DNA from 3 places in the Serratia sp. CoH_134_PS_4 genome. Region 3 is predicted to be linked to each of the others. Evidence: predicted binding sites of a transcription regulator. Region 3 holds the regulator's gene; each other region holds the start of a gene.
The links. Region 3 encodes CRP, which controls carbon source genes, mostly activating them, when cyclic AMP is high. Its sites were predicted from a motif close to ATGTGANNNNNNTCACAT; they were not measured.
Positions count from the first base shown of each region.

Region 1 (7,101 bases), on a different contig from region 3:
CGCCCGCCCCTTGGTCGAACGTGATCGCTAATCCGATGTTCGGCACCGTTGTCTCGGAAAGTGGTCAGGCCTACACCTGGTACGAAAACGCCCATGAATACCGCCTGACCCCCTGGGATAACGACCCTATCTGCGACCGCAGCGGGGAGGCCTTCTATCTGCGTGATGAAGAGAACGGGCACTTCTGGTCCCCCACACCACTGCCTGCCCGGGGCCGTGGGCACTACCTGACCCGCCACGGTTTCGGCTACAGCGTCTTTGACCACCGCGAAAACGGTATCGACAGTCAGTTCACCGTACTGGTGGCCAAAGATGCACCGGTCAAACTGTTCCTGCTAACCCTGACCAATACCTCGGGGCGCACGCGCAAGTTGTCGGCAACCGGCTACGTGGAATTTATTCTGGGTGATTTGCGGCAAAAATCGGCCATGCACATTGTCACACAGGCCGCATCGCCTGAAAGCGGCTGTGGCATCCTGGCCACCAACCATTACGGTAGCAGCGGTTCAGATCGCACCGCTTTCTTTGGTGTCACCGGCGTGCATTGTTCCATCAGTGGCGATCGGCGTGAATTTATCGGACGCAACGGTTCGCTGGCCAACCCGGTGGTGCTGAAACTGCGGCGACTGTCGGGCAAAGTGGGCGCAGCTATGGATCCCTGTGGGGCCGTTCAGTCGGCGCTCAGCCTGATCGATGGCGATCAACGCAGTCTGGTGTTTGCCCTTGGGTTGGGACAAAACGCCGATGAGGCTGAGGCCCTGTTGCAAAAATACCTGCGGGAAGACAACCTGCAAGATGAACTGCAACGCGTTACGGCACATTGGGACAGCATTCTCAACAAGGTGCAAATCGGGACGCCGCATCCCGCCGTCGACCTGCTGGCCAATGGTTGGTTACTGTACCAAACCCTCTCCTGCCGTATTCAGGCACGCAGCGGTTACTATCAGTCCGGCGGGGCCTTCGGTTTCCGCGACCAATTGCAAGACACGTTGGCGTTGACCCATGCGGCCCCAGAACGTCTGCGCGAACAGATCCTGCTGTGCGCTTCGCGCCAGTTTATCGAAGGCGACGTCCAACACTGGTGGCACCCGCCACAGGGCAATGGGGTGCGTACGCGCTGTTCGGATGATTACCTGTGGCTGCCGCTGGCCATTTGTCATTACCTGGATGCCACCGACGATCGGTCCATTCTCGATGAGTCCGTCGGCTATCTGGAGGCACGCAAACTGTCGCCGGGTGAGGAATCCTCGTATGAGCAACCCGCGTCAAGCGCAATACAGGAAACCCTGTATCAGCACGGCGTACGGGCGTTAAAACACGGATTAACCTTTGGTGAGCACGGCCTGCCGCTGATGGGGGCGGGTGACTGGAACGATGGCATGAATATGGTGGGCCTGGAGGGGCGAGGTGAAAGCGTCTGGCTCGGTTTCTTCCTGTTCCATATCCTGCAGCGTTACGGCAACGTCGCTGCTGCGCGCAACGACAACGAACTGGCGGCACTCTGTCGACAACAGGCCGATACCTTGCGCGATAACCTGCGTGACCATGCCTGGGATGGCGAATGGTATCGTCGGGGCTACTTTGACAGTGGAGAGCCGCTAGGTTCTCAACAATCAACTGAGTGCCGCATCGACGCCATCGCCCAGAGCTGGTCTGTGTTGTCCGGTGCGGCGGATAAAACACGCAGCCTGCAGGCGATGCAATCGCTGGATAAACACCTGGTAGACAACCAAGCTGGCCTGATAAAACTGCTGACACCGCCATTCGATGGCAACGGCCCTAATCCGGGTTATATCCGCGGTTATCTGCCTGGCGTGCGGGAAAATGGCGGTCAGTATACCCACGGCGCGGTATGGGCGGTCATGGCCTTCGCCGAAATGGGCAATATCGAACGCGCCTGGGAACTGATGGCGCTCATCAACCCGATCAACCACAGCCTGGACAGCACCGCCGCCGAGCGCTACAAGGTTGAGCCTTACGTGGCGACCGCCGATATATACGCGGTCGCGCCGCACGTCGGTCGTGGCGGCTGGAGTTGGTATACCGGCTCTGCCGGTTGGATGTACCGGCTGATTGTCGAGTCACTGCTGGGATTGAAACGCCGTGGCAATCAGTTGTCCATCAACACCCGTCTGCCTGCGGACTGGCCACAGGTGACACTGAATTACCGGGAGGGTGGCAGCGAGTACCAGTTGATTATCCGGCAGGGAACGGGAACGACGCAGATCACCGTTGATGGTGAAGAACAGCCGGAGGCCGTAATAACGCTGGTAGACGACGGGAAAATCCATCACGTGGACGTCATGCTGGGGCAGTAAAACCAAGGGCGCGGTGAATGACCGCGCCCAATACCTTTACGTCGTTATTTACGCGCCAACAACAGACCCAGCACCAATCCGACCGTCGCCCCAATGCCGACACTGTGCCATGGTTTTTCACGCACATAGCCGTCAGTGCGGCAAACCGCGTCCTTGGCACGCGCATAGTAGGATTCGGTAGAGTCAGTCAGCCGTGACTTGACCTCACTCAACGCCTCTTCGGCATGGGCTTTAATGTCGATGTAGGCCTGATCGGCGCGATCGCCGGAGTACTTCAACACTTCTTCCAGCGTGTCGCTCAGCATTCTCAGATCGTCGTCGAGCGTGGTTTGATCTGCATCCGTATTTCTCGCCATGTTAAGTTCTCCGTATTTAAAAAATGAAGCGGCCCTTAACTATAGACAAGGATAGCCGCTCCCCGCCATCAGACTATTGGCTAAAATTAGAACACCAGCTGGACCTTGGCGGCCAGGCGCTTATCGCCGGCGAATGCCAGAGCTTGTTCCAGTTGCTGATTGTTAAACTCAGCGGAGAGCAGCGGCAACGGATTGATCGTCCCGTCGGACAACCAGGCAACCGCGATATCAAACTCTTCAACAAAACGGAATGAGCCCAGCAAATTCAACTCTTTGGCGATCAGCAGCATCAGTGGAAAATCAGGGAAACTGCCGCCCATGCCCACTTGCACGACCGTCCCCTTGGCACGGGTGACCTCCAGACAGCGCAACAGGGATAACGGATGGCCGGAAACTTCAAACGCGATGTCAAAATAGCCTTTTTCCTGTTGGTAACGGCTAAAATCGTCATTGCTTGCATGCATGCAGATAGACGCCCCCATCTCACGGGCGATATCCAGGCAACGTGGGCTAAGATCGGCACAAACAATTTCGCTGGCGCCCAGTGCCTTCAATGCAGCCACCAGTAAGCACCCGATCGGCCCTACGCCGGAAACAAACACCCTTTTGCCGTTTACCTCCCCTGGCTGTTTTGCGGCATGAATCGCGACGGCCAAAGGTTCAGCAAACACCATAACCTTCTCATCGCGATCGGCGTCAAAGGCAATGCACTGCGCACTATCAACCACTTTGTATTGGGTGAAGGCACCATCCACATGGGGAAAATACATGGCGCTGCCGAAGAAACGCATATGGGTACACTGGTTTTGCTGGTTCGCCTGGCAATATTTGCACTGCCCGCAGGGTTTGCTGGGGTTCAACGCCACCTTTTGGCCAACAGCCAGTCGCGCAGTATCACTGGCCACCACCTCACCAATCACCTCATGGCCAAGCACCATCGGCTGGCGCACTTGAAAGCTGCCAACCTTGCCTTCTTGGTAGTAATGCAGGTCTGACCCACAGATACCACCACGCGTGATTTTCACCAGCGTGCCCGTCCCTTGGTATTCCACCTCCTGCTCCACCACTGCGACGTCATATTTGCCTTTAACCACGCAGGATTGGGTTTGAATTTTCATCATTATTTTCCATTAAACTGGCGGTTATACCGCAGCGGACATGCCGCCATCGACAAACAGCAGGTGGCCATTAACAAAATCGGATGCCTTTGATGACAAGAATACGGCGGCACCAATCAATTCCTGCGGATCACCCCAACGGGCAGCCGGAGTGCGTTTGGTCAGCCACGCGGTAAACTCCGCATTGTCCGCCAGCGCCTGGGTCATTTCCGTTTTGAAGTAGCCCGGAGCAATGCCATTTACCTGAATGTTATAGCGCGCCAGCTCTACACACATGCCACGCGTCAACATTTTTACCGCCCCCTTTGACGCGGCATAGGGTGTAATGGTGTCGCGGCCCAGTTCGCTCTGCATTGAGCCAATATTGATGATTTTTCCGCTTTGGCGCTGCACCATATGGCGCGCCACGGCTTGCGAGACCATAAAGACCGCTTTTTGATTGACGGCAATAATCTCGTCCCACTCTTTTTCCGGGAACTCGGTAAACGGATGACGGCGCTGAATGCCCGCATTGTTGATCAGCACATCGATTCCACCGCCCTCTGCCTCGATTTGCTCAATAGCAGCATGAATGGCCTGAGAGTCGGTCACGTCAAAGGCCGCGGCGTCGGCGCGGAAACCTTCGCGTCGCAACGCTTCAACCGCACGCTGTGCATTTTCCTGAGTGGTCGCATTGACCAGAATATGGGCACCATACTGCGCCAGCCCACGAGCCAGCAGAAAGCCAATGCCCCGAGAAGCGCCGGTAATCAGTATTTTTTTATTATCCAGTGAAAACAAGTTGTTCATAACGCACCCCGGCCATGTCATTCAGAAAGAACAGGCGTCTATCTCAGCGGATCGCTGCCAGCAAAAATGTGATTAAGATCACTTAAAACAGTGTTACTAAAACCTGTTACCTTTAACGTGAAGCTACGCATTCCGCCGAGAAAACATATCAACATAGTTTATTGAAAAATATAGTTTTTATACTTTATGAGGCGGATTGTTATCGCCAGATCGATTTGTTAACATGACATCATGCGGGCTCTTTCCGCCTCCCCAGCTAAGGCATCAGAATGAAGAACCAACGCGTCACGCTGCAGGATATTGCGCTGCTCGCCGGTGTGACAAAAATGACCGTCAGCCGCTATCTGCGCACGCCAGAAAAGGTGGCAGCAGAAACCGCCGCGAAAATTGCCCAAGTGATGAAAGAGGTTAATTTCACCGACAGCGATGAAGCGCGCTCAACGCAAAAACCGCGTATAGGCGTCCTGATCCCTTCGTTCAACAATCAGATTTTTGCCGACCTGTTAGCCGGTATCGAATCCATTACGCTGGAACACGGTTATCAGACCCTGGTGGTGAACTATGATTACAGCCGCCAACGAGAGGAAGAGCATATCGTCCAACTGCTGGCCTACCCCATCGCGGGGCTGATTCTTACAGATTCTGAGCACACATTACGGGCAGAGAAATACTTGGCGGCAGCAAAAATCCCGGTAGCGCAGGTGATGGATCTTGAAGCCCCGGAGGGGCGGATTGCCGTGGGGTTCGATAACTATCAGGCCGGTTATGACATGACAGAAGCGCTGCTTGCCAGCGGAAAACGTCAGGTGGTTTATTTTGGTGCCATGTCTGATGCCCGCGATAACAAGCGCTTTCAAGGCTATTGCCAGGCGATGGAAAACCAAGGGTTAGCGCCGCGTCAAATCACACCGCATCGGGTGTCGTCTGTCAGTGTGGGTTCCGATATGCTGGCGATGGCCCGTCAACTCTATCCTGATTTGGACGGTATCTTATGCACCAATGACGATCTGGCCGTTGGCGTGTTGCAGGCGTGTCTCCGGCTCGGGTTACAAGTTCCACAGGACGTCGCCCTATCAGGTTTTCACGGTTTGGATATCGGCAAAGCCACCACGCCGGGCATCGCCAGCGTGATCACACCAAGGTTTGATATGGGTAAAGTCGCTACGGAGATCTTGCTCAAACGCATAAAAGGGCTACCCTGCATTGAGCGCGTGGACCTGCACTACCGCATTTCCCTCGGCGGTACCATTTGAATCAGCGGTTAACATTCTCGGTAACAACAGCGGTCGCTTTGGTTTTCTCATTGCGTGCCGCCAACCACAAGCCGCTGTTTTTCATCGCGTAACCGAACACCAGCCCAACCAGTAAAGACAGGGTCACCAACGGCCAGTCACCGCCACCAGCAAAGGTCGCGCAAGCGCCAATGAAGGTACCAGGCACGAACCCCAGCCACTGTTGCTTTGCCTGAATGCACATCAAAAAAGCCACCACGCCGGTCAGCAGATAACCGAGCATACTCCAGCCTGGAGCGAGCTCACTGCCGTGAATGATCGCCATAGCCCAAAAGACGCCGCTGCAACTGGTCAATGTGCTGATTAACAACCCTTTTAATCCCCCCTGCGGGCAGGCGAAATAGGCTGTGCAGCCGAGAAAACCGGCCCAGCTGATTAACCCCAGGCTCACCGCAACCCATCCCCAAACGCCAGAGAGGATCCCGGTAGTCAAAGCAATGGCAAAAATAACGTTCATAAACCGACCCGCTGAAAAGGAAGCGCGCAGTTTACGCGAAAATCGGCAAAAATATATGATGGGCATCACATAAAATATGTAATGAGAAACATGGTAATTACAGAACTGAGGAATTTGTCACAAAAAAAACCAGCGTGGCAAGCACGCTGGAAATGACACACAACAACACCAGGGAAATCGTTTACCAGATTCACTCACGCCCAAATGAGATCGGGCGCTGAAATCTCAGCGTGGGAAGCCCGCGCGGGTCACCATGAGGCTTAACATTAAGCACACCACGGCACTGACCAGGAATAACAGGTTGACCGCCAGATGCAAGCTGGCATGGTCGATCACTACCCCCAACAGGATAGGGATCCAGTTGGCGATATAAGCAATAACGTAAAACAGCGAAATCAGTCTTGCATGGCTTGCCTTCGGTGAAATCAGATTCACCAATGTGGCACTGCCGACAAAGATAGCCCCGTAGGCATAACCCGCAATCACCATACCGGCACTGGCCAGACCCAACGAATGAATCTGTATGGCTTCGGCGAACACCACGACTGACAGCGCTTGCGCCAGGCAGCCAAACATCAGCGAGTGACGAGCATTAACGCGGCGGCTCAGGATCTGGCTAATACCGGCAATCACCAGATAAACCGCGATCACATACCCATAAACACCACGGCTATGCATACCCAACAGCTTTTCCGACACGCTTGGGCCAATCGCCAGAATGCTGGCAGCCACAGCCCAACAGATAAACAGCGCACCGGCACACAGGAAGAA
Region 1 is NZ_JBXWKI010000002.1:128,480-135,580, forward strand. It holds gene AC2FCQ_RS05885 (glycoside hydrolase family 94 protein) at 1-2,318, shown strand, start outside; gene elaB (stress response protein ElaB) at 2,363-2,674, opposite strand; gene idnD (L-idonate 5-dehydrogenase) at 2,761-3,792, opposite strand; gene idnO (gluconate 5-dehydrogenase) at 3,817-4,581, opposite strand; gene AC2FCQ_RS05905 (substrate-binding domain-containing protein) at 4,851-5,834, shown strand; gene AC2FCQ_RS05910 (DUF1097 domain-containing protein) at 5,836-6,330, opposite strand; gene AC2FCQ_RS05915 (MFS transporter) at 6,556-7,101, opposite strand, start outside.
Region 1: the regulator CRP is predicted to act here: its motif matches at 4,648-4,665, upstream of idnO (gluconate 5-dehydrogenase).

Region 2 (7,101 bases), on a different contig from region 3:
TCAGCGCCGCCAGCGGCGCATCAAACGGCTTTTTAACCCGGTATCAAAGCGCCAGATATGATCGAATATGCGCATGATGCCGGGTTTGCCGTAGCTGGACATGGCCACCGCGTGAAAACGCTGTTGGTGGCTCTGCTGCTGCTGTTTCACCTTCTTTATTACGTCTTCCGGCAACCGCTGGGCGATAAAATCTGAAATGATCACCGCGTCGGCGTCAAACCAACCGCTTTCAGCCATTTTGCTCACCGTAGCGTTCAGGCATGCCGCCAGATCGGTACCGCCGCGAAAGTGTTGACCAAGAAAACGCACTGCTTGCTCAATACCGCTGGCCGCCGTGAGTTCGTAATGCACGATTTGATTGGCGAATAACATGATGTAGCAGCGGCGGTTATCTGCTAACGCAATGCGTAACAGCGCCAGGCAGAAGGCTTTTGCGCACTGTTCATTAAACCCGCCCATGGAACCTGAAGTATCCACACAGACAATAAATGGCCCGCGAGGCTGTTGATCCTGTTGCTGGTGGGTAACCTGACGGATCGTGATCTGTTCCTGCCAGACATCGCCTTGCAGACGATAACTTAACAGCCGTTTTTCCAGCAGCCGGCGATAAAATTCAAACTCCAGCTCTTCAATGCCCAACGTAACCAGCTCGGGCGGCAGTAGACGAAGAATGTCGTCGCTTTGATGAATACCGCTAACTTCCTCAGGCAGCGTGGCCGGCACCTGCACCATCACGCGAAACGGCTCCGGCAGCGCATCCTGTTGCTGCACCGCTTTGGCCTGATAGCTGCGGCCAAGCTGCTGCGCCAGCTTTTTCAGCTCGGGCTGTTGCTGCAAGAAGTTGCCGTACTCCACCAGCCGCTGATAGTCACCGCGCTGCAAATGGCCTTTACTCATATCCCACAACCGCCCCGCGGCAGTGTCATTTTCCGACAATACCGGCTCTAGCGCGCCACTCAACGCCAGGCGTTCCTGCAATTCGGCCATCAGTTGTTCACGTTCCTGTTCCAATAACTGATGATGCATCATGGTAGCCTGCAGCGTCAGACTGATACGCCAGCGCTGTAGAAACAGGGTTTGGAAGCTGTCATCCAGCGGATGGTTAGGCAGATCCGCTGCATCCACCAGCGTGCGGGCCTGCTCATAGAAAGGAGAAACCAGTTGGCGCAGTAGGTCCAGGGTGTCATTAAGGTTATGAAAGAACTGGGTGTTGTTTTCTAATTGGCACTGTTGGTAGCGATAAAATTCCTGTGCCAGCGCGGGCGGTACCATGGCCTCATGAAGGCGTTCTTTGAGTTGCAGCTTCCAGCGCGGTAGATCGTTATCCAACGCTCGACGTATTGCGGGAAACTTTTTGAAGAAAACCGTTAGCTGCGGCGCGGCCAGCATGCCTATGATCATCTCCTCGATCAGCTCACCTTCGGTGATCGCTAACAGCAGATCGAGTGTTTCCAGACTGAGCATAATTACTGGCCGCGCATCTGCTGGTGCTGCTGTTTGATTTGTTCCGCCACTTGCAACAGGCTGGCTTCAATTTTTGCCAGGCCAGCCGCGGGGGTAAACAAGCAGGGCTGATGCTGACTGAACAATCGACGTTGCTCCGCCAGGCGCTGCGCCAGTGCGTCCATTTCATCCAGCATCGCCTGGGGTGTTCCGCCGGTCTGTATGCCGGGCAGGGCCAACAGTGAGGGCTGACGGCTAACATCCAACACGGTGAGATGCAGTTGTTCGTCTACTTCCAGATCAATTTGTTGTGCAAAGCCAATGCCATTGAGCTTAGCGCGTACGTCACCGCCTTTTTGCAGCCAGTTTTCCAGAACGCTATTTTCAATACTCAGATGGTTAACCTGAATATCATGCAGTTGCAGTGGTTTTTGCAGTAACAAGGTCAGGGCGCCGGTCCCAAGCGGTGTTGCCAGGGCATACTGCGGTTTCCTGCTGAACATGCCGCCTTTTTTTACTAAGGCGATCGCTCGGCTGTCACTCTGCTGTTGCTGATGCTGCACCCAACGGGTGTGAATCTGTTGAAGTTGAATCAATAACGTTTGCTGTTGATAGGCTGACTCGGTCAGCAACTGGTCAATTTGCTGTTGCAGCAGTTTCAATGAGGTGAGGTCGTGCCACAGGCAGTCTTTCAATAGCATCAGGTCAAGCGGAGCCACGGCATCGCGGCCGCTGAAGAAAGCACAGGCCTGTAACAGCCGAAGTGCTTTTTTCCACCGACGATCGGAGACATAAGGGGCGTGGTCTAATGCATCCAGCCGTTGGCGCAACTGGAAGATCAGTTCAAAGCACGTTTCTGGCAGCTTGATTTTGTCTATCTGTGGCTGCCATTGATGATACTCCTCGTCACTGATGCTCAGCGCTTCCGGCACCGGGTTTTCATTCTCGTTCTGACGACTGACCAGCAGTGAGCGGAAATTCTGTTTGTCCTGCACTTTATCCAACCACAGACGTATCAGCATACGGTCGTACAGGGCTTCCAGGCTGTTATCGGATTCCGGCAGTTCGTTAGAGGCCGTGACCAGCAATCTTAGTGGGATCGGCTCTTCCGCGTTACCGTTACGGAAGCGACGTTCGTTGATCGCCGTGAGTAACGTATTGAGGATCGCCGGGCCCGCTTTCCAGATCTCATCCAGGAACACGATTTCTGCCTCGGGCAGATAACCGGCGGTCAGGCGCTGATAGCGGCCTTCATCTTTTAATGCCTGGATAGACAATGGGCCGAACACTTCTTCTGGCGTTGAGAAACGCGTCATCAGATATTCAAATGAGCGCGCGCTGCGAAAGGCAAATTTTAACCGGCGTGCGATCAGGCTCTTGGCGATGCCGGGCGGGCCAAGCAGAAACACGCTTTCACCGCTTAGCGCTGCCAGCAAACACAGGCGAATTGCTTCCTGTCGTTCATAAAGGCCGCTCTCAAGCGCGTTGCTGAGGCGGGATATCCGTTCTGCCAGAAGTGATGATGGCGCCATATTATTGCCGTGTTGTCCGAGAGTTAGCCAATCTTGGTGGATAATCCGATGATAAACCACCATTATTTTTAATGGTATAGCTTGTTGATTAGTAAAATCTTTCTATTATCAAAAGAGCGGCTGGTTCACATTTTGTTTATTTTTAGGGTCTGATATAAGAGTAGGCAAGCAGTATAAATCGTGCATACTGTGCGCCTTTTAGTGGGCGTAACGGATCTTAGAGCCCGTATCTCTGGCTGATGCGGATGCATCGCTAACGGATGTTCTAATAAAGAAACGAATTATGAGCACAGAGCATAAACAGTCTTTATCGGCGGTAACCCTTGCAGCAATTGGGGTCGTTTACGGTGATATCGGCACCAGCCCTCTCTATACTCTCAGAGAGTGTTTCTCCGGCCATTATGGCTTCGATGTTCGTCCAGACGTTGTTTTCGGCTTCCTGTCACTGATTTTCTGGATGCTGATCGTCATTGTTTCCCTGAAATACCTTACCTACGTCATGCGAGCGGATAACGCCGGTGAAGGCGGTATTCTGACGTTGATGTCATTGGCTGGGCGCCACACGTCGGCGCGCACCACCGCTATATTGGTGATTCTGGGCCTGATTGGTGGCAGCTTCTTCTATGGCGAGGTGGTAATCACGCCAGCAATATCGGTGATGTCGGCGATAGAAGGGCTGGAAATTGCAGCCCCGTCGCTTGATCCCTATATCGTTCCGCTGTCTATCTTGGTGCTGACGGTGCTGTTTGCCATTCAGAAGCACGGTACGGGGAGCGTCGGTAAGCTGTTTGCGCCAGTGATGTTACTGTGGTTTATCGTGCTGGCTGTGTTGGGTGCACGTAGCATTATGGCCAACCCAGAAGTGCTGCAGGCGTTAAACCCGAAATGGGCGCTGAACTTCTTTATTGAATATAAGAAGGTTTCGTTCTTTGCGCTGGGGGCGGTAGTGCTGTCGATCACCGGTGTCGAGGCGTTGTACGCCGACATGGGGCACTTTGGTAAATTCCCTATCCGCCTGGCCTGGTTCACCGTCGTGTTGCCTTCACTGGTGCTGAACTATTTCGGCCAAGGTGCGCTGCTACTGAAAAACCCTGAGGCCATCAAGAACCCATTCTTCCTGTTAGCCCCGGACTGGGCGCTGATCCCGTTATTGATCCTGGCGACGCTGGCCACGGTTATCGCCTCTCAGGCGGTGATCTCCGGCGTATTCTCACTGACGCGTCAGGCAGTACGTCTGGGTTACCTGTCACCGATGCGCATTATTCATACGTCGGAAATGGAGTCGGGCCAAATTTACATTCCGGTGATCAACTGGACACTGTATATCGCGGTGGTATTGGTGATTGTCGGGTTTGAACACTCCAGTAATTTGGCCGCGGCATACGGTATTGCCGTAACTGGGACCATGGTACTGACCAGTATTCTGGTGACCTCCGTGGCGATCAAAAACTGGCATTGGAACCGCTTCTTCGCGGTGGGCATTCTGGTCATCCTGCTGATTATTGACGTGCCGATGTTCGCTGCAAACGCCTTGAAGCTGTTCTCTGGCGGTTGGCTGCCGCTGCTGCTGGCGCTGGTGATGTTCATCATCATGACAACCTGGAAAAGCGAACGCTTTCGCTTACTGCGTCGCATGCATGAGCACGGTAATTCCCTTGAGGCGATGATTGCTTCATTGGAGAAATCACCGCCGGTGCGTGTGCCTGGTACTGCGGTATTTATGTCGCGTGCCATCAACGTGATTCCTTTTGCCCTGCTGCATAACCTGAAGCACAACAAGGTGCTGCATGAGCGGGTGGTGCTGTTGACGCTGCGTACTGAGGATGCGCCTTACGTACATAACGTACGCCGGGTGACTATCGAGCAACTGTCACCGACCTTCTGGCGGGTGGTGGCCAGCTATGGCTGGCGCGAAACGCCGAACGTTGAGGAGGTGTTCCACCGCTGCGGGCTGGAAGGGCTGCCATGCAGGATGACGGAAACCTCGTTCTTTATGTCGCACGAGTCGCTGATTCTCACTAAACGCCCCTGGTATTTGTTCCTGCGTGGCAAGTTGTTTATCGCATTGAGCCGTAATGCGCTGCGCGCGCCAGACCAGTTTGAGATCCCACCGAATCGGGTGATCGAACTCGGCACCCAGGTCGAGATTTAACTCTCCCTCAAGGGCTCAGCAATCGCTGGGCCCTTTCTGTTGATGTTCTCGGTAACACGAGCGAAACGTTTCGATAATGATCACATTTCTGCATTATCCCGGTTGCCTTCTCCTGACGTTTTTTTAAACTCCAGACACAAGCGAAACGTTTCGCTGGCGGAATGAGAAAAAGAAAATGAAAAAAGGCGTGCTGCTGAATGCTGATGTCTCTGCCGTGGTTTCGCGCCTCGGCCATACCGATCAGATCGCCATTTGCGATGCGGGGTTGCCTATTCCAGCGGCAACGCAGCGTATCGATCTGGCGCTGACGCAGGGAGTGCCGACGTTTTTACAGGTGCTCGAGGTGGTGACTCAGGAGATGCAGGTAGAAAGCGTCATTCTGGCAGAAGAGATCATCAAACAAAATCCGCCGCTCCACAACGCATTGTTGGCTCAACTGACCAAACTCGGCCAACACCAGGGCAATACCATTAGCGTGAGCTATATCAGTCACCGTGCCTTCAAAGCGCAAACTGAACACAGCCGGGCGGTGATCCGCAGCGGGGAATGCTCGCCATACGCGAATGTGATCCTCTGTGCCGGCGTAACTTTCTGAGGCGTCTATGCAACCTTTACTGCAACTGAAAGGGATCGATAAAGCCTTTCCCGGCGTGAAGGCGCTTTCCGGCGCTGCGCTCAGCGTTTATCCCGGCAAGGTGATGGCGCTGGTGGGGGAAAACGGTGCGGGAAAATCCACCATGATGAAAGTGCTGACCGGCATTTATAACAAAGACGCCGGCAGTCAGTATTTTCTCGGTAAAGAAGTGGCGTTCAACGGCCCGAAGGATTCGCAGGAAGCGGGTATAGGTATCATCCATCAGGAACTTAATCTGATCCCGCAATTGACGATTGCGGAGAACATCTTTCTCGGGCGTGAGTTTGTCAACCGTATCGGCCGCATCGACTGGAAACGCATGTATGCCGAAGCCGACAAACTGCTGGCGCGGTTGAACCTGAGTTACAGCAGTCACCGGCTGGTGGGTGAACTGTCGATTGGCGATCAGCAGATGGTGGAAATCGCCAAGGTGCTGAGCTTCGAATCGAAGGTCATCATCATGGATGAGCCAACGGATGCGTTGACCGACACCGAAACCGCTTCTTTATTTAAAGTGATCAACGAACTTAAGGCCGAAGGGCGAGGCATTGTTTACATTTCGCACCGGCTGAAAGAGATTTTTGAAATTTGCGATGACGTTACGGTATTTCGTGATGGGCAGTTCATCGCCGAACGACCGGTCAGCGAGCTGCAGGAAGATTCGCTGATAGAAATGATGGTAGGCCGCAAGCTGGAAGAACAATATCCGCGTTTGAATCAGCCGCGTGGTGAAAAAAGGCTGGAAGTCAGCCAGGTCTCTGGCCCGGGCGTGCATGACGTCAGCTTTACGTTGTACCGCGGCGAAATACTTGGTGTTGCCGGGTTGATGGGCGCTGGGCGTACCGAGTTGATGAAAATTCTCTACGGCGCCGCACCGCGTAAAGCCGGTACCGTCAAACTCGACGGGCATGAGGTGGTCACCCATTCTCCACAGGATGGCTTGGCAAACGGCATTGTGTATATCTCCGAAGACCGTAAGCGCGATGGCCTGGTGTTGGGGATGTCAGTGAAGGAAAACATGTCGCTGACTGCGCTGCGTTATTTCAGCCGTGCCGGTGGCAGTCTGAAACAGGCCGAAGAACAGCAGGCGGTGGGCGATTTCATCCGCTTGTTCAATATCAAGACACCGTCGATGGAACAGCCGATAGGCCTGCTCTCCGGCGGCAACCAGCAGAAAGTGGCAATTGCCCGCGGCCTGATGACGCGGCCAAAGGTGTTGATCCTCGATGAACCAACGCGGGGGGTCGACGTCGGTGCCAAAAAAGAAATCTATCAGTTAATCAACCAGTTCAAGCAGGAAGGGTTGAGCATCATTCTGGTGTCGTCGGAAATGCCGGAGG
Region 2 is NZ_JBXWKI010000007.1:276,392-283,492, forward strand. It holds gene viaA (ATPase RavA stimulator ViaA) at 1-1,464, opposite strand; gene ravA (ATPase RavA) at 1,467-2,975, opposite strand; gene kup (low affinity potassium transporter Kup) at 3,259-5,127, shown strand; gene rbsD (D-ribose pyranase) at 5,303-5,722, shown strand; gene rbsA (ribose ABC transporter ATP-binding protein RbsA) at 5,730-7,101, shown strand, end outside.
Region 2: the regulator CRP is predicted to act here: its motif matches at 5,196-5,213, upstream of rbsD (D-ribose pyranase).

Region 3 (7,101 bases):
TCATATCAGTTATTTCGGCCCCGAAGCCAACGACTTCGGCCTGCTGCAACAAAGCTTTCTCGACTACGGCAAGAACGGTACCGGCCGTTCACGCAAGTATCTGCATACCTACGATGAAGCGGTGCCCTATAACCAGGTTCCCGGTACCTTTACACCTTGGGAGCCTTTACCGGCACCGACTGACGTGCTGTTCTATGAAGGGCTACACGGCGGCGTAGTGACCGAACACAACGACGTGGCCAAACATGTCGACCTGTTGGTTGGCGTGGTGCCTATCGTGAATCTGGAATGGATTCAGAAGCTGATCCGCGATACCGGTGAACGCGGCCACTCCCGTGAAGCGGTGATGGACTCGGTGGTACGTTCGATGGAGGATTACATCAACTACATTACGCCGCAGTTCTCACGCACCCATATCAACTTCCAGCGGGTACCCACGGTCGACACGTCGAATCCGTTTGCCGCCAAGGCGATCCCTTCGCTGGACGAGAGCTTTGTGGTGATTCACTTCCGCGGCCTGGATCAAATCGACTTCCCTTATTTACTGGCGATGCTGCAGGGATCCTTTATCTCACACATCAATACGCTTGTGGTGCCGGGCGGCAAAATGGGGCTGGCGATGGAGCTGATCATGGCACCCTTGGTGCAGCGTCTGCTGGAAGGCAAAAAAATCGAATAAGTGGGTAGAGCGCGGCAGTCAGCCGCGCCTTTTCACCATTAGGCCACGTCGCGGATTTCAAAGCTGTGAGTCACGCTGGCGGCCTTACTCAGCATCAATGACACCGAGCAGTATTTCTCCGCCGAGAGATTCACCGCCCGCTCAACGATTTTGTCGCTCAGATCTTTACCGCTCACGATAAAGTGCAGGTTGATATGGGTGAACAGCCGCGGTGCTTCTTCACGTCGTTCAGAAGTCAGCTTGACCTCGCAATCACGCACATCATTACGCCCTTTTTGCAGGATCGACACCACATCGATAGCACTACAGCCCCCTACCGACATCAGCACCATTTCCATCGGGCTGGGCGCTTTGTCGCCCGCATTGCCGTCCATCAACACCTGATGGCCAGACGCGGATTCACCCAGAAACGTTAACCCTTCCACCCACTTAACTCTTGCCTGCATACTGGTCACTCCGGTTAATTTCTTAAAATCAGGGTACGCTTTCGCATAGAAACTGGCAACGGAACCTGATGCTAATCATGCTGAAGCGAGACAACACAAGACACCCGCCTCACTCTGTGCTACAAACAGAGCCGCAATAAATCTTTCCGGGACACTGATTTCAGGGAAACTCCCAGGGAAAGGCTCCTTTACCGGTATGTTAACAGAATGTAGCTTGCAGCTCTCCCGGCAAGTTAATATGCTAGAGCGACAGCGTATATTTATGACACGCCTCAAAATCTGCTGATAGCCACCATTAAAACAACGGCGACAACAGGTTTTACAGGGAACTCTGACCCCTGTGACACAAGGCAGCGATAACAACAGAGGATAACAGCGAATGGTTCTCGGCAAACCGCAAACAGACCCTACTCTCGAATGGTTCCTGTCTCATTGCCATATCCACAAATATCCATCCAAAAGTACGCTGATTCACCAAGGTGAAAAAGCCGAAACGCTTTACTACATCGTCAAAGGCTCCGTCGCGGTGCTGATTAAGGATGAAGAAGGTAAAGAGATGATTTTATCCTACCTTAACCAGGGGGATTTCATCGGCGAGCTTGGATTATTTGAAGAAGGTCAGGAGCGTAGCGCCTGGGTTAGGGCGAAGACCGCCTGCGAAGTGGCTGAAATTTCCTACAAGAAATTCCGCCAGTTAATTCAGGTCAACCCGGACATCCTGATGCGCCTGTCAGCCCAGATGGCAAACCGTCTGCAGATAACATCTGAGAAAGTGGGTAACCTCGCCTTCCTGGACGTTACAGGCCGTATCGCGCAAACACTGCTGAACCTGGCGAAACAACCTGATGCCATGACCCATCCTGATGGTATGCAGATTAAAATTACTCGTCAGGAAATTGGCCAAATCGTCGGTTGTTCACGTGAAACCGTTGGCCGTATTCTGAAAATGCTTGAAGATCAAAACCTGATCTCCGCCCACGGCAAAACCATTGTCGTTTACGGCACGCGTTAATCACTGAAAAAACGGCGCGATGATTCGCGCCGTTTTTTTATGCCCCAAGTCATCATGTGGCGCAGACTGATTTACCACCCGGAAGTCAACTATGCACTGCGGCAAACGCTGGTGCTGTGCCTGCCAGTGTTACTCGGCCTGTTGAGCGGCCAACTGCAATACGGCCTATTATTTTCCCTGGTTCCTGCCTGCTGCAATATTGCCGGGCTAGACACCCCTCACAAACGCTTCTTCAAACGTCTGATCGTCGGTGGCTCTCTATTTGCACTCAGCAGCCTGCTATTACAGCAAGCATTGCTTTGGCACTTGCCGTTGCCGGTGTTGATGCTTGGCCTGGCACTGCTTCTCGGCGTCAGCGGTGAAATAAGTCCGTTACATGCCCGCCTGTTGCCCGCCTCGCTGGTTGCCGCCATTTTCTCCCTCAGTATGGCCGGTACAGTTCCGCTTTGGCACGCACCGCTGCTATACGTCGTGGGTACCGCCTGGTACGGGCTGTTTACCTGGTTTTGGTTCACGCTGTGGAAAGAACAACCGATGCGCGAATCGCTCAATCAGCTCTATTTGGAACTGGCGGACTACTTTGAGGCCAAATATTCGCTGCTGACCCAGCATACCGATCCACAGACCGCATTACCGCCACTGTTGATACGCCAGCAAAAAGTGATGGATCTGATCACCCTGCTGTATCAGCAGCTTAACTTTCTACCGCACGCCAGTAACCTCGAACAAAAGCGCCTACAGCGTACTTTTCAGGTCGCACTGGATCTGCAGGAACACATTACCGTCAGTCTACATCTGCCGGAAGAAGTGCAAAAACTGGTGGAGCAAAGCCAGGCCGAAGCCATCATCCGCCGCAATGCACAGGTGATTGCCGGCCGGCTGCGCACGGTGGCACACGATATTCTCTATCACCAGCATTCTCAGCGTTTCAATATGGACAATGAACTGGCGGCGCTAGAGAAAGTGGCAGCGCAGCACCCGGATAACCCCGTTGGGCAGTTCTGTTACTACCATTTCAGCCGTATTGCTCGTCTGTTACGCACCCAACACCCGCTTTACCGACGCGATCTGATGGCCAATCAAAACCGTTTGCCGTTCTGGCCTGCGCTAGTTAGTTATCTGTCATTTAAATCCAACGCCCTGCGCAATGCGGCACGCCTGGGTGTCACACTCGCTGCCGGCAGTAGCCTCGGGATGATTTTCAACTTACCGAAGCCTTACTGGATACTGCTGACCATCATGCTGGTGAGCCAGAATGGCTACAACGCCACCCGGGTACGTATCCAGCACCGTGCGCTTGGCACCCTGGTTGGGCTGGTGCTCGCCGCCGGCCTGCTGCAACTGCAGTTGCCTGAGGCTGAAACGCTGAGCGTAATGCTGGTTATCACCCTGCTGGCCTACTTGGTCTCGCGTAAAAACTACGGGTTGGCAGTGATTGGTTTTACGGTAACGGCGGTCTACACCTTGCAATTACTGGCGCTAAACGGTACCCATTTTTTGGTTCCACGCCTGATCGATACCTTGATCGGTTGTGTGCTGGTGTTCGGCAGCACCATCTGGTTATGGCCACAGTGGCAAAGCGGTTTGCTGCGTAAGAACGCTCACCAAGCGCTGGAGAACGATCAACAGGCATTGCGTTTACTGTTGGAAGAGCAAGAGCCCGATCCCAGTGCGCTGGCCTATGCCCGCATGCAGGTCAATCAGTCACACAATGCGCTTTTCACCTCGCTTAATCAGGCAATGCAGGAGCCGGGGTTTGAATCGAGCTATCTGGCGGATATGCGCCTGTGGGTGACACACAGCCAGTTTATTGTTGAGCATCTTAATGCAATGACCATTCTGGCGCGTGAACACTATATGCTGACGCCAAAGCTGGCGGAGGAGTATCTGCAAACCTGTGAAATCGCGCTGCAAAGCTGTCAGCAGCGCCTGGAATACGACGGGCCGAGCAGCAACGCCATCATGCAGCCGCCGGATCTCCACCCAGAGATGCCGATTACCGAGATGGAACGCCACCTGCGACGCATTTTGTCGCACCTGAGTGTGATGCACACCATTTCGTCACTGGCCTGGCGCCAGCGTCCGCACCACGGCATCTGGCTGAAGCGTAAATTACGCGATCAATAAGGGCGCCGTAGGGCGCCCTTAGGTTGATGACATAGTGCTCTGTTGTTTAGTGGGAGGGGCGCGCCCCGTAATCCATGCGACGCATTAAGCGTTAATCACATCCTGCACGGCCAACTCAAACAGTGCCATACCCTCGTCAATATCCTGAATCTCTACCACCAGCGAAGGAGCAAAGCGGATCACATTTGGCCCGGCGTTAAGAATCATCAGCCCACGTGCAGCGGCAGCGGTCAGGAAGTCACGCGCTTTACCCTGATATTGCGGTGTCAGCTCAGCACCAATCAGCAGGCCCATGCCACGAATGTCGCTGAAGATACCGTACTTCTCGCCCACCTTCTTTAACGCCTGCACGTACAAACCATGGCGCAGTTCAATGCCGCTCAGCACCTCTGGCGTATTGATCACGTCCAGTGCGGCTTCTGCCACAGCACAGGCTAGCGGGTTGCCACCGTAGGTGGTGCCATGAGTGCCTACCTGCATTACCGACGCAATGTCTTCGGTGGTCAACATGGCGCTGACCGGGAAACCTCCACCGAGAGCTTTGGCTGTGGTAAGAATGTCCGGCGTCACACCATAATGCATGTAAGCGAACAGTTTGCCGCTGCGCCCCATACCGCTTTGTACTTCATCGAATACCAGTAGCGCCTGGTGCTTGTCGCAGAGTTCACGTACGCCTTTGAGGAATTCGGCATTTACCGGGGTAATACCGCCTTCACCCTGAATCGGTTCCATCACTACCGCACAGGTGTGGTCATCCATCACGGCTTTTACCGCGGCCAGATCGTTGAACGGCACGTGCACGATATCCGCAGGCTTCGGCCCAAAGCCGTCAGAATACTTGGCCTGCCCACCCACTGAGACGGTGAAGAGCGTACGACCGTGAAACGCGTTATAAAACGCGATGATTTTGGTTTTGTATGGACTATGCCGGGTAATCGCGTAATGGCGTGCCAGTTTGAAGGCCGCCTCATTGGCTTCCGCACCGGAGTTGGCGAAAAACACCCGATCGGCAAACGTGGCCTGGATCAATTTGGTGGCCAAGCGCAGCGCCGGTTCGTTCGTGAAGACGTTGCTGGTATGCCACAGGGTTTCACCCTGCTCTTTCAGCGCCGCCACCAGCGCCGGGTGGCAATGCCCCAACGCCGTCACCGCGATGCCACCGGAGAAATCGATGTACTCTTTCCCCTGTTGATCCCATACACGGCTGCCTTTACCGCGTACCGGCACGAACTGAGCAGGTGCATAAACAGGCAGGATAACCTGATCAAAGGTACTGCGGCTTACTGCGGATTTTTCGGTCATTATTGGGTCCACCCTAGGGGTTCTTCAGCGTAATCTTGATGATCAAGTGAAAATATAATCACAAAATATGCATAAAAAACCAATAAAGGGCAAACGCAAATCACCTTCCCGGCGAAAAAAAAGCTAACGGTTTAACTTTTAAGGAAATTATCCAGCAGTTGGTGCCCCTGTTCGCTGAGAATGCTCTCAGGATGGAACTGCACCCCTTCCAGCGCCAGCTGGCGGTGGCGAATGCCCATGATCTCATCGTGCACACCGTCGCGCTCACTCCAGGCCGTCACGTCAAAACAGTCCGGCAGCGTCGCGGCTTCAAGCACCAACGAGTGATAACGGGTCACCGTCAGCGGATTGAGCAACCCGTGAAAAACACCAGAATCAAAATGGCGGATCGCCGAGGTTTTGCCGTGCATGACTTCACGCGCCCGCACCACCTTAGCGCCAAAGGCCTGCCCCAGCGCCTGATGGCCCAGACAAACACCGAGGATCGGCAATTTACCGGCAAAATGACGGATGGCATCCAGCGAAATGCCGGCTTCGTTCGGCGTGCAGGGGCCGGGAGAAATCACTAAACGCTGCGGCGCCAGCCTTTCGATGTCGGCCAGTTGCAGCTCATCGTTGCGCTTTACCACCACCTCGGCGCCCAATTCGCAGAAGTACTGGTAAAGGTTATAGGTAAAAGAGTCGTAGTTATCGATCAACAGCAGCATAGTCTTTCCAACGGGCATCATCGTAGGGGGCAAATACCTTGCCCCAATTTACACGGGCGCAGTATACAACGCCCCTACAATACCGCCGCTACCGATAATTTCAGCTTACTTTTTGCGACCGCCCATAATCGAGCCCAGTACACCGCGCAAGATCTGACGGCCCAGATCGCGTGCCATGCTTTTGGCCGCAGTCTGGACAATGCCATCATGCTTGCCGCCGCGCGGGCCGGTAGAACCAAACAAGATTTCATTCAGCCCCCCCATCAAGCCGCCCCCCGCCTGCTGTTGTGCCTGAGGTTGCTGTGCAGACTGGCCTGCTTGCGGGGTGCCGACGGTAGAAAACCCCTGAGCCGACAGCTTTTCATAGGCCGACTCACGGTCAACCATATCTTCGTAACGCCCATACAACGGCGACTTATTGATCGCACTGTTGAGCCCTTCCGCCCCCAACATCCCCATTTTGGATTCCGGCGCGATCACCATCGCCCGCTCCACCACATTAGGACGCCCTTTTTCGTCGAGGAAAGAGACCAACGCCTCGCCAACGCCCAGCTCAGCGATCGCCGTTTCGGCATCAAAGGCCGGGTTGGCACGCATGGTTTGTGCCGCGGCCTTCACGGCTTTCTGATCGCGTGGCGTAAAGGCCCGCAACGCATGCTGCACGCGGTTGCCCAACTGCCCCAGTACGCTGTCCGGGATATCCAGCGGGTTCTGGGTCACAAAGTAAATTCCGACACCTTTGGAGCGGATCAAACGCACAACCTGTTCGATTTTGGTCAGCAAGGCCGCCGGCGCATCGTTGAACAACAGATGCGCTTCATCGAAGAA
Region 3 is NZ_JBXWKI010000009.1:46,124-53,224, forward strand. It holds gene AC2FCQ_RS15325 (phosphoribulokinase) at 1-679, shown strand, start outside; gene AC2FCQ_RS15330 (OsmC family protein) at 718-1,125, opposite strand; gene crp (cAMP-activated global transcriptional regulator CRP) at 1,505-2,137, shown strand; gene AC2FCQ_RS15340 (YccS/YhfK family putative transporter) at 2,192-4,264, shown strand; gene argD (bifunctional acetylornithine/succinyldiaminopimelate transaminase) at 4,349-5,566, opposite strand; gene AC2FCQ_RS15350 (aminodeoxychorismate synthase component II) at 5,698-6,273, opposite strand; gene AC2FCQ_RS15355 (helicase HerA-like domain-containing protein) at 6,379-7,101, opposite strand, start outside.